DNA from 3 places in the Streptomyces sp. NPDC017202 genome. Region 1 is predicted to be linked to each of the others. Evidence: riboswitches for the same ligand, from Rfam matches in the RefSeq annotation. Region 1 holds a riboswitch; each other region holds the start of a gene.
What was found. Region 1 has a riboswitch for S-adenosylmethionine ahead of ACH4N1_RS18960 (amino acid ABC transporter permease). Riboswitches for the same ligand answer to the same signal wherever they lie in the genome.
Positions count from the first base shown of each region.

Region 2: another riboswitch for S-adenosylmethionine. It lies ahead of thrC (threonine synthase); the one in region 1 lies ahead of ACH4N1_RS18960 (amino acid ABC transporter permease).
Region 3: another riboswitch for S-adenosylmethionine. It lies ahead of ACH4N1_RS00435 (aminotransferase class V-fold PLP-dependent enzyme); the one in region 1 lies ahead of ACH4N1_RS18960 (amino acid ABC transporter permease).

Region 1 covers NZ_JBIRNP010000009.1:38,806-43,684, forward strand. Annotated here, with positions in the region: gene ACH4N1_RS18940 (aliphatic sulfonate ABC transporter substrate-binding protein) at 1-606, shown strand, start outside; partial or broken gene ACH4N1_RS18945 (LLM class flavin-dependent oxidoreductase) at 603-1,932, shown strand; gene ACH4N1_RS18950 (putative leader peptide) at 2,083-2,193, shown strand; gene ACH4N1_RS18955 (glutathione S-transferase C-terminal domain-containing protein) at 2,418-3,308, shown strand; SAM riboswitch class IV at 3,347-3,455, shown strand; gene ACH4N1_RS18960 (amino acid ABC transporter permease) at 3,780-4,760, shown strand; gene ACH4N1_RS18965 (amino acid ABC transporter ATP-binding protein) at 4,757-4,879, shown strand, end outside.
Region 2 covers NZ_JBIRNP010000004.1:422,897-427,775, reverse strand. Annotated here, with positions in the region: gene ACH4N1_RS11975 (trehalose-6-phosphate synthase) at 1-739, opposite strand, end outside; gene ACH4N1_RS11970 (glucosyl-3-phosphoglycerate synthase) at 870-1,841, opposite strand; SAM riboswitch class I at 2,011-2,181, shown strand; gene thrC (threonine synthase) at 2,200-3,483, shown strand; gene ACH4N1_RS11960 (MoaD/ThiS family protein) at 3,480-3,755, shown strand; gene ACH4N1_RS11955 (cold-shock protein) at 4,233-4,439, shown strand; gene groL (chaperonin GroEL) at 4,792-4,879, shown strand, end outside.
Region 3 covers NZ_JBIRNP010000001.1:95,040-99,918, forward strand. Annotated here, with positions in the region: partial or broken gene ACH4N1_RS00425 (rhomboid family intramembrane serine protease) at 101-849, shown strand; gene ACH4N1_RS00430 (Lrp/AsnC family transcriptional regulator) at 846-1,127, shown strand; gene ACH4N1_RS00435 (aminotransferase class V-fold PLP-dependent enzyme) at 1,169-2,530, opposite strand; SAM riboswitch class IV at 2,787-2,903, opposite strand; gene trpD (anthranilate phosphoribosyltransferase) at 3,006-4,070, opposite strand; gene ACH4N1_RS00445 (cytochrome bc complex cytochrome b subunit) at 4,210-4,879, opposite strand, start outside.

The DNA of each region.
Region 1 (4,879 bases):
GACCTCAAGGGCAAGAAGATCGCCGTCCCGCAGGGCAGTTCGGCCCACGGTCTGGCCCTCAACGCCCTGAAGAGCGTCGGCCTCACCCCGAAGGACGTGAAACTTGTCTTCCTCGACCCGGCGGCCGGCGCGACCGCGTTCAACACCGGCAAGGTGGACGCCTGGTCGATCTGGAACCCGCAGTCCGCGATCGCGGTCAAGAACGGTGCCCGGATCCTGGTGAAGGGGCTGCCCCCGATCGACCAGACGAGCAGTTACTACGTCGCCGGCGACTCGTCGCTGAAGGACAGGACCAAGCGCGCAGCCCTCACGGACGTCCTGAAGAGGCTTTCGCGGGAGTTCGCCTGGGCCGTCAAGAACCCGGACGAGTACGCGCAGGCGCTGTCGAAGGAGCAGGGCATCCCGCTCGCCGACGCCAAGGCCTCCCTGGCCGCCTACTCGAACCGGGTCACCCCGGTGGAGCGGTCGGACATCGAACTGGAGCAGAACCTCGCCGACGCCTTCCTGGACGCGGGCCAGATCACCAAGAAGGTCGACGTCGAGTCGATCACCGACAACCTCCTCCCCGCCGGTTACGACAGCTCCAAGCTCAAGGTCACCTCATGAGCGCCGGACGGCGGCAGCTGCACCTCAACGCCTTCCTCATGGAAGCGGGCCACCACGAGGCGGCGTGGCGGCTCCCGCACAGCAATCCCCGCGCCGACTTCGACCTGCGGCACTGGATCGAACTGGCGCAGCTCGCCGAGAGCGCCAAGTTCGACTCGCTGTTCCTCGCCGACGGTCCGGCCCTCATCGGCACCGGCGAGTTCCGGCCGCCCGGCCAACTGGAGCCGCTGACGCTGCTGACCGCGCTGTCCCAGGCGACCAGCAGGATCGGCCTCATCGCGACCGTGTCCTCGACCTACAACGAGCCGTACAACCTCGCCCGCCGGCTCGCGTCCGTCGACCACGTCAGCGGCGGCCGCGCCGGCTGGAACATCGTCACCTCGGCGGGTGCCGACGAGGCCGCCAACTTCGGCCTCGACGACCGCCCCGGCCACGCCGAACGCTACGCCCGCGCCGACGAGTTCCTGAAGGTGGCCAAGGCGCTGTGGGACAGCTGGGAGACCGAGGCCGTCGTCGCGGACAAGGCCGCCGGGCGCTACGCCGACGCCGCCCGGCTGCACCGGCTCGGTCATGAGGGCACGTACTTCAAGGTCGCCGGTCCGCTCAACGTCGAACGTCCGCCGCAGGGCTACCCGTTGCTCGTCCAGGCGGGTTCCTCGGAGGACGGCAAGGACCTCGCCGCCCGCCACGCCGAGGCCATCTTCACCGCGCACACCACCTACGAGCCGCGCCGCCGCCTTCCACGCCGACATCAAGGCGCGCACCCGAGCCGCCGGACGCCACCCGGACGGTGTGATCGTCCTGCCGGGCATCGTCCCCTACATCGGATCGACCGAGGAGGAAGCCCGAGCGCTTGCACGGCAGTTCGACGAGCTGCGCATCCCGGAGTACGGGCTGCGCCAGCTGGCCGCGGTGTTCGAGACCGAGCCGTCGGTCTTCGCACTCGACGAGCCGCTGCCGAAGTTCATCCTGGCGAGGCCGAAACTGGAGGGTTCACAGAGCCGCTCCGACCTCATCATCGACCTTGCGGTGCGCGAGCGGCTGACGGTCCGGGAGATCATCTCCCGGCTCGGCGGCGGCCGCGGGCACTTCGAGTTCGTCGGCACGCCCGAGCAGGTCGCGGACACGATCATCGCCTGGTTCGAGGGCGGCGCGGCGGACGGCTTCAACATCATGGCCCCGGCGCTGCCGTCCGGCCTGGCGGCCTTCGTCGAGCACGTGCTGCCGATCCTGCGCGGCAAGGGCCTGTTCCGAGAGGAGTACGAGGGCACGACACTCCGCGAGCACTACGGGCTCCCCGTCCCGGCGAACCAGTTCCATGGCTGACCCCCTCCCGGGGCGACCGGACCCGGCCGGGTGTCCACGGCGAGCGAGCCGCCGTCCATCGGGATGTCCGCGATGCGGGACGAACCTCTTGACGTCCACGGCCGGTGGATCGACACTCGGTAAGGAATCCTAGTGAACAGGTAGGGAAATATGAGGCGCCTTGATCCGGACACCGTCCGAGTGAGCCGTTCGCCTCTGCTGACCTCCCGACGTCACATCGACCTGCTCCGCGTCTGCAGCGCGCTCGGCCCCATGGGCTGACCTGCGCACCTGCCACGCCGACGCCTCCCACGGAATGTCGTGCCGTTCGGCGTGCCCAGGTGAGCCCCGCACCGGGGTTCCGTCGTCGCATCCCCGTAGCCCCGGCGGGCCCGGCACCGAGTGCCGGGCCCGCCCTCCGGGCGGAGGAGGGGGATCCGGCCACGGGGCCCAGCCCGATGCCGCATCCGCCGCGCGTACGTCCGCGCCCGCTTTCGGGGAGAGTCATGACCGTCACCACGCCGGCCGCCCACGTTTCCGTCCGGCACACGCCCGCCTTCCGCGGCCGCATCGGCAGGGACGCGCGCAGCGGCCACTACGCCGTTCCCGGCCGCTACCGGCTCCATCTGTCGACCGCGTGTCCAGACGGCCTGCGCATCGCCGTCACCCACACCCTGCTCGGCCTGGACACGGTCTGCCCGGTGACCTTCCTGCCCGCCGTCCCCGACTGTCCGGAGGGCGGCCACTCTGCCCTGCGCCCGCTGTACGAGGCGAGCGCGCACCGCTACTCCGGTCCGGCCGCGGCGCCGGTGCTCAGTGACGGCTGGTCCGGGCGGATCGTCAGCACCCACGACCGGGACATCATGCGCGACCTCGCCCACCGCTTCGACACCTGCGGCCCCTCGCTCTACCCGTGCGGCGCGGAGTCGGAGATCGAGGCCGTGGAGCGGATGTGCGTGGAGGGCGTCGAGGGGGCGGCGCAGCGGGCCGGGGCCGTGGGAGGGGAAGCGGCGGAGCGTGACATGGCACTGGCCACGCTGCTGGAGACCCTCGGCGCCCTCGACCGCCGGCTCGACGGCCGCACCTACCTGATCCGCGACGAAGTCACCGCCGCCGACGTCGAGTTGTGGGTCGCACTGGTCCGGCTCGACACCGTGCACCGGCACCATCTCGACGCCGCCGCGGTCCAGCGCGTCGCCGGCCACCCGGCGCTGTGGTCCTACGCCCGCCGTCTGACCGCCCACCCGGCCTTCGGTGCCCATCTCGACCTCGACGGCACGGACCGCCGCCACCACGCCCAGTGCCGGGGACCGGAGGCCGCCGGATCGGCCGTCCGGATCCTCGACCGGGCCGCACACTCGGCCCGTCGGCCGTTCCACCTGGTGGACCGGTGTTGACATACGTTCGGGCCATTGTCTTGACTACGGCCCAGAACGGTCATGAGTGTCAGCGACAAGCCCTGGCTTGCTGACCGGCAACCCTCGCACCGCGGTGGGGTGCCCCAGGTGACGACCCGGCCGATGACACGTCGGTAAGCGCGAGGCCCACAGGGCCGGAACAGTGACGGTGACGCCATGTACGCAGCTCCCAGAACGGCCGCACGCCGTTCCCAGGGCTGCGTACGGACGTACGCGAACGTGCTCGTCGCAAACCGCGCCGTCGATCTGCTCCGCGTCAACAGCGCACTGTGTACCGCACCGGGCCGTGCCCGCTGTCGGGGCTGACACCTCCCCGCAGCCCCCGCACTCCCTGACCGACACCGCCCGCGCGGTGTGCCGTCGCCCTCCCCACCCCCGGTCCTGCGCCGCCGTGTGCGTCCCCGCACGCCGCCGCGCCTGCGGGGTGTGCCCACCCAGCCGGAGCCCACCATGAGCGAACCCCCTGGCGCCACCGTCACCCTCCCCGAGGCGCCCACCGCCACCGAACCGCCCAAGGCCCTCACCGCCCAGCGAGTGCTGCCGTTGCGGCGCCCGGGACGTTGGATCGCCACCGCGGCCGTCCTGATCCTGGTCGCCCAGTTCGTCCACGGACTGGTGACCAACCCCTTCTACCAGTGGGACCGCTGGAGCTACTGGTTCCTGCGGCCGACCATCCTCGACGGCCTCCTCATCACCCTCGAAGTCGCCGCCTACAGTGCGGTGTCGGGTCTGATCGGCGGCATCCTGCTCGCCCTGGCCCGGCTGTCGAGGAGCCCGGTCCTGCGCGCGGTCAGCTGGACCTACGTGTGGGCGTTCCGCTCCATCCCGCTCATCGTCGTACTGATCTTCCTCTACAACTTCAGTGCCCTGTACGAGACGTTGAGCGTCGGCATCCCCTTCGGGCCGGCCTTCTTCTCCTTCGACGAGTCGAAACTCGCCACCGACATGGTCGTCGCCGTCGTCGGCCTCAGCCTCAACGAGGCCGCCTACGCGGCCGAGGTGGTGCGCGGCGGCATCCTCTCCGTCGACCAGGGCCAGCACGAGGCGGCCGCGGCGCTCGGCCTGCCGAAGGGCTACCAGTTCCGCAGAATCGTCTTTCCGCAGGCGCTGCGCTCCATCATCCCGAACTACGTCAACCAGCTCATCGGCCTGATCAAGGGCACCTCACTGGTCTTCTACGTCTCCCTGCTCGACCTGTTCGGCTCCGCGCAGACCATGGGCTCCACCTACCCCGGCGACATCGTGCCGCTGCTGCTGGTCGTCACCGTCTGGTACCTGATCCTGACCAGCGTCGTCTCCGTCATCCAGTTCTACGTCGAGCGGTACTACGCCCGCGGCGCCACCCGCAGCCTGCCGCCGACGCCACTGCAGAAGCTCCGCACCGGTCTCACCGATCTGCGGGCCCGCATCCGCCGGGAGGCCGCCGTATGACCGCCAAGACCTCCGACACCCTGACGGACGTCGAGGCCGCCACCGTCGAGGTGCACGACGTGCACAAGTGGTACGGCACCCATCGGGTCCTGGACGGCGTCGACCTGACCGTCCGCCCC
Region 2 (4,879 bases), on a different contig from region 1:
GCAGGAAGTCGGCGTCGGCGCCGAGGCCGTGCACCCCGATCCCGGTGCCGCCGGTGCCGCCCACGAACTCCGCGCAGCACGCGGTGAAGGCGTCCGCCCAGCGCCTGGTCAGGAAGCCCAGGCGGTCCGCGCCGAGCATGCCGCGCAGCAGCTGCGCGCGGATGTCGGTGGGGAGCAGCGCGAAGTAGTCCACCGGCGCCCACGGCGTGTGCGAGAAGTGGCCGATGCGCAGGTCGGGCCGCAGCTCGCGGAGCATGCCCGGGACCAGGCAGAGGTGGTAGTCCTGCACCAGGACCGCCGCGCCCCGGCCGGCCTCCTCGGCGAGCGCCTCCGCGAACGCGCGGTTGTACGCCTCGTACGACGCCCACTGGCGCCGGAACTCCGCGTCGAAGACGGGCTCCAGCGGGGTCTGGTACAGCAGGTGGTGGATGAACCAGAGCACGGAGTTGGCGATGCCGTTGTACGCGTCGGCGTGCACGTCGGCCGGGATGTCGAGCATCCGGACGCCGTCCTCGCCGACCCCGCGCCGCACCGCCTCGCGGTCGTCGTCGGAGAGCGCCGAGCACACCCACAGGGCGCCCGCGTCCGGCCCGATCGCCGACAGGCCCGAGACCAGTCCGCCGCCGCCCCTTCCGGCGTGCAGCGAACCGTCCTCGCGCACCTGGTAGGAGACCGGGCCGCGGTTGGACGCGACCAGCACCTGAGCACCCTCAGCAACAGCAGCACGCGTGGAAGCCATACGCCACAACCTAGCCCGGTCCGTAAACGCTCAAACGTACGGATGCGGTCCGTGGCCGGGTCATGTCCGGCCGTATGCGGCCGCCGGGCCGTGGGTGCGCTCGTGCCCGGCCGGCCGCACCCGCGGCCCGTCAGGCGACCTTGCGTTCCGCGTACTCGGCGATCTCCGCCATCGGCGGCCGTTCCTCGGTGTCCACGGAATAGGTGCGCGGCTCGAAGCCGTCCGCGCCCCGCTCGAACTGGGTGAGGGCGGGGCGGATCAGGTGCCCGCGGGCCAGCCGGAGCTGCGCGGTGCGGTAGATCGCCGCCGCCATCCTGCCGAGCGCCTGCCCGTCCTGGTGGCGGTGCTTGCGGACGCCGACGTCGACCTGGGCGAGGGCGTCCAGGCCGACCAGGTGCAGGGCGTCGACGAGCATGCCCAGCTCCACGCCGTAGCCGACGGGGAACGGGAGCTGTTCCAGCAGGCTCCGGCGGGCCGCGTACTCGCCGCCGAGCGGCTGCACGAAGCCGGCCAGCTGCGGCCAGTGCATGTTGAGCAGGGGGCGGGCCATGAGTTCGGTGACCCGGCCGCCCTGGCCCGCGGTCCTGCCGGAGGCGGGCGAATCCGGCTCGGTGCCCAGCGGGCGGTCGTACATCGCCTTGACCAGGTCCACGCCGGGGTCGGTGAGCAGCGGGCCCACGATCCCCGAGACGAAGTCGGAGGAGAACTCCTTGAGGTCGGCGTCGACGAAGCAGACGATGTCCCCGGTCGTCACGAGCAGCGACCGCCACAGCACCTCGCCCTTGCCGGGCACGGCCGGTATCCGGGGCAGGATCTCGTCCCGGTGGACGACGCGCGCCCCGGCCGCCGCGGCGACCCGCGACGTGCGGTCGGTGGAGCCCGAGTCGACGACGACGATCTCGTCGACGAGGGGGACCTGCCGCATCAGGTCGTGGCGGATGACCGCGACGATGTCACCGACCGTCTCCTCCTCGTTCAGGGCGGGCAGCACCACGGACACCGACTGGCCCGAGGCGCGCTTCGCGGCCAGGACGCGGTGCAGCGGGCGGTCGGTCACGGACCAGGAGCGGGTGGCCAGCCAGGCTTCAGCTTCTTTCAGCACGGTCTGCGGCTCCTCACTGTCGTGATCACACGCGGTGCACGTGGGGTGACCGTGTGATCCATCTCGCGGTTCGGACGTCTGTCTCAACTGTCCTGGCCTTCGGTTACAGTCTTGAACAACGCGGATGACCATCGCATGTCCGAGGTGGCCGCTGTTCACAACTTCATACCGCTCATCCAGAGGGGCAGAGGGACACGGCCCGATGAAGCCCCGGCAACCCTCCAGCCGCGCGCGCCGCCAGGCGTGACCGCCCACGCGTCACGTCGATGTGGTGAGGCTCCCGGCTAGGGAAGGTGCCAAATCCGTCTCACGGCGAGATGCGTCGTGAGGAAGATGAGGAGAAAGGGCCTCGCCTCACATGGCTGCGCAGACAGTTGCAAGCACCACGAACTCCGTCGATCTCGGTCCCGCCGCGGCGCTCTCCTGCCGCGAGTGCGGACACCGCGTGCCCCTCGGCCCGGTCTTCGCCTGCGAGGAGTGTTTCGGCCCGCTCGAGATCGCGTACGACTTCTCGTCCTACGAGACCGAGGAGCTCCGCAAGCGCATCGAGGCGGGCCCCGCGAACATCTGGCGCTACGCGCCGCTGCTGCCCGTCCCGGCCGACGTGGCGGACAAGCCGAACATCAACCCCGGCTGGACCAAGCTCGTCCAGGCCGACAACCTGGCCCGCGAGCTGGGCGTCGACGCCGGCAAGCTGTTCGTCAAGGACGACTCCGGCAACCCGACGCACTCCTTCAAGGACCGCGTCGTCGCCCAGGCCATCGAGGCCGCCCGCGCCTTCGGCTTCACCACCCTGTCCTGCTCCTCCACGGGCAACCTGGCCGGTGCCGTCGGCGCCGCCGCCGCCCGCGCCGGTTTCCGCTCCTGCGTGTTCATCCCGCACGACCTGGAGCAGGGCAAGGTCGTCATGGCCGCGATCTACGGCGGCGAACTCGTCGGCATCGAGGGCAACTACGACGACGTGAACCGCTTCTGCTCCGAACTGATCGGCGACCCGGCCGGCGAGGGCTGGGGCTTCGTCAACGTCAACCTGCGGCCGTACTACGCCGAGGGCTCCAAGACGCTGGCGTACGAGATCTGCGAGCAGCTCGGCTGGCGGCTCCCCGACCAGCTCGTCGTGCCGATCGCCTCCGGCTCGCAGCTCACGAAGATCGACAAGGGGCTGCAGGAGCTGATCAAGCTCGGCCTCGTCGAGGACCGGCCGTACAAGATCTTCGGTGCGCAGGCCGAGGGCTGCTCGCCGGTGTCCGTCGCCTACAAGGCGGGTCACGACGTGGTCCGGCCGCAGAAGCCGGACACCATCGCCAAGTCCCTCGCCATCGGCAACCCGGCGGACGGGCCCTACGTCCTGGACATCGCGCGCCGCACCGGCGGCGCGGTGGAGGACGTGAACGACGAGCAGGTGGTCGACGCGATCAAGCTGCTGGCGCGGACCGAGGGCATCTTCGCGGAGACCGCCGGCGGCGTGACCGTCGGTGTGACGAGGAAGCTGATCGAGAACGGTCTCCTGGACCCGACGAAGACCACCGTCGTCCTCAACACGGGGGACGGCCTCAAGACCCTCGACGCGGTGGCCGGCACCGGCCTCACCGCCACCATCCGCCCCACCCTGGACTCCTTCCGAGAGGCTGGCCTCGCATGAGCGTGACCGTCCGCATCCCGACCATCCTGCGCACCTACACCGGTGGCAAGGCCGAGGTCCCGGCCGAGGGCGCGACCCTCGGCGAGGTCATCACCGACCTGGAGAAGAACCACACCGGCATCGCCGCCCGCGTCCTGGACGACCAGGGCAAGCTGCGCCGGTTCGTCAACGTGTACGTCAACGACGACGACGTGCGCTTCGAGCAGGGGCTGGAGACGGCGACCCCGGACGGCGCCGGCGTCTCCATCATCCCGGCCGTGGCCGGCGGCTGACCGGTGCTCCGCGCCCCGTTCCGTACCCGTCGGTAGTACCTGCCGGTAGTAACCGTCGGTAACAGGAATGACCGAGAGTTCATCGAATTGCCCCCTCCGCGAGAGAAGCGGAGGGGGCAATTCAGTGTGGTTGAGCGCGGTAGAGTTGGGGAACGCGTCGCCCATCGCCTGCCGACCGCGGGGGAGTTCCGTCGGGGCAGGCGATGAGAAACAGCCAAACTGCGCATGTGTTTTGCGCCTTTCATTCCCTTTGTCGGGCCCGACTTGCCCTGAACTCGGGCGAATCCTCACTCTTCTCCGGACCCTTCGCGTCCAGATTTCTCGTCCGATTGACCTGTTGCAGAGGGCAGTTGGACAGATACATTCGGCCGCGGTCGACGCGTTCCGGCGCACACCCCCAACCAACTGGGGGGTGAGGTCTGACCCGGATCCGCGAAGTGTGGATCTGTGCAAGGGCCAGTAATAGGGGAGTTAGGCATGGCTCAGGGCACCGTCAAGTGGTTCAACGCGGAGAAGGGGTACGGCTTCATCGCGGTCGACGGTGGTGCGGATGTTTTCGTCCACTACAGCGCGATCCAGATGGACGGATACCGCACCCTGGAAGAGGGCCAGCGGGTCGATTTCGAGATCTCGCAGGGTCAGAAGGGGCCGCAGGCGGACATGGTCCGGCTCGCGACCGGCTGAAGCACGCGCCGACTTGCAGCGACGTTCTTCTGTTCCATCAGCTCCATCAGCGAAGGGCCCGCACCTCCCGGGGTGCGGGCCCTTCGGTGTGCCCGGAGCCGTGCGCGGTCACCCGGCGGCGTCCGCCGCCACCCCCCGTTCACCTGCGGATCCCGGAGGGGCGCTTGCACTCGGCACAGGCGAGTGCTAATCATTGCGTTAGCACTCTGAAGGTGAGAGTGACAACGAAGGACCGGGTCGGTGAGGCCCGCAGGCCAGGTGGGGCAAGGAACCACGGGGCCGGCGAGCCGTCCGTCGCGGGCGCGGGCGCGGTCCGAAGGAATCACCCCCAGTCCTGGAGGGACCACTTCACATGGCCAAGATCATCGCGTTCGACGAGGAGGCGCGGCGCGGCCTCGAGCGCGGCATGAACCAGCTCGCGGACGCCGTCAAGGTGACGC
Region 3 (4,879 bases), on a different contig from region 1:
GGCTCGTAACCCTACGGCCTGGCGGGTCCTCGCCGCCCGTCCGTCCACGGCGGCGAGGCGGTACGGCCCGGTACGTCCGGTTGCGTCATGCTCTGTAGCCATGATCAGCGACTGGAGGGGGCCCCTGGGCCGGGCCGTCCGACACCCCGTGGCGCCCGTGACGTACGCACTGATGGCCCTGTGCTGCCTGGTCTTCGTGATCGGTCCGGCCTCGGGCCTCGATCCGGTGTACGGCACCGGCGAGGAGGCGGCGCTCGCGCAACGCGCCTACTTCCGCCGGTGGGGCGTGATCCCCGCGGACGTGTTCGACGGCGTGCCGAGGTCCGCCCTCACGCTCTTCACGGCCCTGTTCGTCCACGGCAGCTGGGTGCACCTGCTGGGCAACATGCTCTTCCTCTACGTCTTCGGGGCGATGACCGAGCACCGGATGGGCCGCGTCGAGTTCACGCTCTTCTACCTCGGCTGCGGCGCCCTGGCGCTGCTGGGGTACGCCGCCGCCAACGCCGGCTCCGGGCAGTCCCTGGTCGGCGCCTCCGGGGCGATCTCGGCGGTTCTCGGCGCGTTCCTGTACCTGTTTCCCCGGGCCCGCGTCACCAGTCTCCTGCCGTTCCTCTTCTTCCTGCCGCTGCGCTTCCCGGCCTGGGTCGTGCTGCCCTTCTGGGCGGCGCTGCAATGGGTGGCGGCGGGGCGGGCCGGGGAGGGGCCGGGCGTGGCGTACCTGGCGCACATGGTGGGCTTCGGGCTGGGCTTCGTCTACGCGTGGGCCCGGTCCACCCGGCCCGCCGGTGCCGCGGCACTAGAGTGAGCAGCAGCCCAGCTCCGGCCCCCGAGGGAGAGAACCAGCCGTGATCACCGCGATCGTCCTCATCAAGACCAGCGTGGACCGGATCCCCGAGATCGCGGAGTCGATCGCTTCGCTGGAGTCCGTGAGCGAGGTGTTCTCCGTGACCGGCACCTACGACCTGATCGCCATGGTGCGGGTGCGGCAGCACGAGGACCTCGCCGAGGTGATCCCGGGACGGATCAGCAAGATTCCGGGCGTGGAGGCGACGGACACGCACGTGGCGTTCCGCACCTACTCGCAGCACGACCTCGAGGCAGCGTTCGCCATCGGGCTGGACTCCTGACCTGACCGCCCGGCGCACCGCCCGCGGCGGGGAGGACCCGCCTACACCGCCGGGACGCAGCGGCCGTCCTGGGTGCGGTAGCGCCACTTCGCGCCCTCGGTCACCAGTTCCCGCACCGCCGCCACGAAGCGGTCGACGTGCTCGTCGGGGGTGCCCGCGCCGAAGCTCACGCGGATCGCGTCGAGGGACTTCTCGCCGGGGGCCGCCTCGGGGGCGCCGCACTCGCCCTGGCGGTGGGGGTCGCCGCCGAGAAGGGTGCGCACCAGGGGGTGGGCGCAGAAGAGGCCGTCGCGGACGCCGATGCCGTACTCGGCGGAGAGCGCGGCGGCGAAGTGGGAGCTGTTCCAGCCGTCCACGACGAAGGAGATCACGCCGACCCGCGGCGCGTCGTCGCCGAAGAGGGACAGGATCCGCACCTCGGGGACCTCCGCGAGGCCGGTGCGGACCTTCTCCACGAGGTGCTGCTCGCGGGCCACCAGGGTGTCGAAGCCCGCTTCGGTGAGGGCCTTGCAGGCGGAGGCGATGGCGTAGGCCCCGATGACGTTCGGGGAGCCGGCCTCGTGCCGGGCGACGCTCTCGTGCCACTCCGCGTCCACCCCCCCGTCCGCGCGCCGGGTCACCCTGCGGCTGGCGCCGCCACCGGCCAGGTACGGCTCGGCCGCCCGCAGCCAGTCGGCGCGGCCGGCCAGCACGCCGGAGCCGAAGGGGGCGTACAGCTTGTGGCCGGAGAAGGCGACCCAGTCGACGTCGAGGTCACGGACGGACACCGGGTGGTGGGGGGCGAGCTGGGCGGCGTCCAGGACGATCCGGGCACCGTGGGCGTGGGCCGCGGCGGCCAGTTCGCGTACCGGCCACAGCTCGCCGGTGACGTTGGAGGCGCCGGTGACGCAGACCAGGGCGGGGCCGGACCGGTCGCGGCCGGCGAGGGCCCGCTCCAGGGCGGCCACGGCCTGCCGCGGGGTGCGCGGGGCGTCGAGGCAGGTGACCCGGGCGTTCTTCCAGGGCAGCAGCGCGGCGTGGTGCTCGGTCTCGAAGACGAAGACCTGGCAGTCGGCGGGGAGCGCGGCGGCGAGGAGGTTGAGGGAGTCGGTGGTGGAACGCGTGAAGACGAGCTGGTCGTCGGGCCGGCAGTCGAGGAACCCGGCGACCGTCCGGCGGGCGTTCTCGAAGAGGTCGGTGGAGAGCTGGGAGAGGTGTCCGGCGCCGCGGTGGACGCTGCCGTAGTAGGGGGCGTAGGCGGCCACGTCGTCCCAGACGCGCTGGAGGGCGGGTGCGCTGGCGGCGTAGTCCAGGGCCGCGTAGCCGATCTCGCCTCCGGTGACGAGCGGGACGGTGACATCCCGTCCCAGAACGGGCAGGGGGGCGCAAACGGTCGGGGCGGCGGCAGCGGTGGAGACGGGCATGACGGAACTCCCTTGGGAGGCAGGGGGATTCACCACGCGAGCGGCCGGGGTGCTTCGTGGGGATCAGGCCGGATCAAGGCACCGGGCCCTGCGGACCCGGCATGATCCCCACGGGAGGCCCTGGGGCTCGAGCGCGGGAAAAGGTGAAGGAGGGATGCGGAGGGGGGCTCTGCGGCCCTATCGCATTCGCTTGCTCACGGAAGAGGCTCCTCGACGACCAGGACCCCTGCCCTCGCTCGATCAGAAGCGTGCGAGGGGTCCGCGCTTGCCGTGGACCTTTCTGTCCACGGCCTGGTCTTCACCCGGGGCACCCCGCCACGGACGGAGGGTTGCCGGACAGTCGGCCGGGGCCTGATGACTGTCACTCATGACCTGGTACGGCATCCTGCCATACGATCACCGGCGCGCAAGGCGCGGTCCATTTCCTGAGACACCAGGGGTCCGGACCGCGCCTCGTACCGGCCGCCGTCCCGGCTCAGGCGTGGGTGGCCGCCGCCCAGCGCTCCAGCGTCCGCTTCGCCGCCCCCGAGTCGAGGGACTCCGCGGCCCTGGCCATGCCGGCGCGGAGCTGCTCGGCGAGCGGCGCCCCGGTCGGCTCCAGGGCGACCAGGGCGGCCGCCGAGTTCAGCAGGACGGCGTCGCGGACCGGGCCCGTCCCGCCGTCCAGCAGCCTGCGCGCCACCTCGGCGTTGTAGGAGGCGTCGGCACCCCGCAGGGCCTCGACGGGAACGAGGTCGAGGCCGACGTCGCGCGGGTCGAAGGACTCCTCGGTCACCTTGCCCTCCCGCACGACCCAGACCCGGGAGGTGGAGGTCGTCGTCAGCTCGTCGAGGCCGTCGTCGCCGCGGAACACCAGCGAGGAGTGGCCGCGTTCGGCGAAGACACCCGCGACGATCGGCGCCATGCGCGGGTCCGCCACGCCGACCGCCTGGGCCCGGACCCTGGCCGGGTTGGTCAGCGGGCCGAGGACGTTGAACACCGTGCGGATGCCCAGCTGGCCGCGCGCGGCACCCGCGTGACGCAGCGCCGGGTGGAACTTGACGGCGAAGCAGAAGGTGATGCCCGCCTCCTCGGCGACCTCGGCCACCCGCCGCGGGGTCAGGTCGAGGCGGACGCCGAGCTTCTCCAGGACGTCCGAGGCACCGGAGGCGGAGGACGCGGCCCGGTTGCCGTGCTTGACGACCTTGACGCCCGTGCCGGCGACGACGATCGAGGACATCGTGGAGATGTTGACCGTCTTCGCGCCGTCGCCGCCCGTGCCGACGATGTCGACCGCCGGGCCGGGCACCTCGATCACGTTCGCATGCTCGTACATCGCGCGGACGAGTCCGTTGATCTCCTCGACGGTCTCGCCCTTGGCGCGCAGCGCCACCACGAAGCCGGCGATCTGCGCGTCGGTGGCCTCGCCGCGCATGATCCGGTCCATCGCCCACGCCGTGGCGTCGGCGCTCAGGTCACGTCCGGACAGCAGGGCGTTCAGCACCTCGGGCCAGGAACGGGCCGCCGCGGTGTCGCCTCCGGCGGGGGTCACAGCGCTCATAAGCCGCTCCTGGGTCAGTGTGGTCCCGCTCCACGGGACGCGCGTCTCGACGGTTCCACCCTATCCAGCCGCGGACAGGGCGAAGGGCCCCGTCCGTACACCGGACGGGGCCCTTCTGGGGTGCGTGGCGACGCAGTGATCAGTGGTGGCCGTGGCCGCTCGTGATCTCCTTGTACTCCTCGACGGTCGGCTTGGCGATCTGGCTCTCCTCGCCGTAGTACGCCTTGCTCAGCTTGGCGCGGACCTTCTCGGTGCGCTTCACCTTGCGCTCGACGCCGTTCTCGTCGACCGTCGGGCCGATCTCGGCGGGCGCGTACTGCTCGTGCGAGGTGAGCGTGTAGAGCGCCTCCTGGCTGAGCGGCTCGTGCACCTCGATGAACTCACCGTGCGGCAGGCGCTTGATGGTGCCGGTCTCACGACCGTGCAGCACCTTCTCCTTGTCGCGGCGCTGGAGGCCGAGACAGATCCGCTTGGTGATCACGAAGGCGACGACCGGTCCGGCGAAGAAGCCGATCCGGACGAACCAGGTGACCGCGTTGATCGACAGGTGGAAGTGGGTGGCGAAGATGTCGTTGCCACCACCGACCAGCATGATCAGGTAGCCGGTGACCCAGGCGACACCGAAGGCCGTACGGGTCGGGGCGTTGCGCGGGCGGTCCAGGATGTGGTGCTCGCGCTTGTCGCCGGTGACCCAGGACTCGATGAACGGGTACATCGCGATCACACCGAGGAACAGACCGAACAGCACCAGCGGGACGAACACGCCCATGACCAGCGTGTGGCCCCAGAAGTTGATCTCCCAGCCCGGC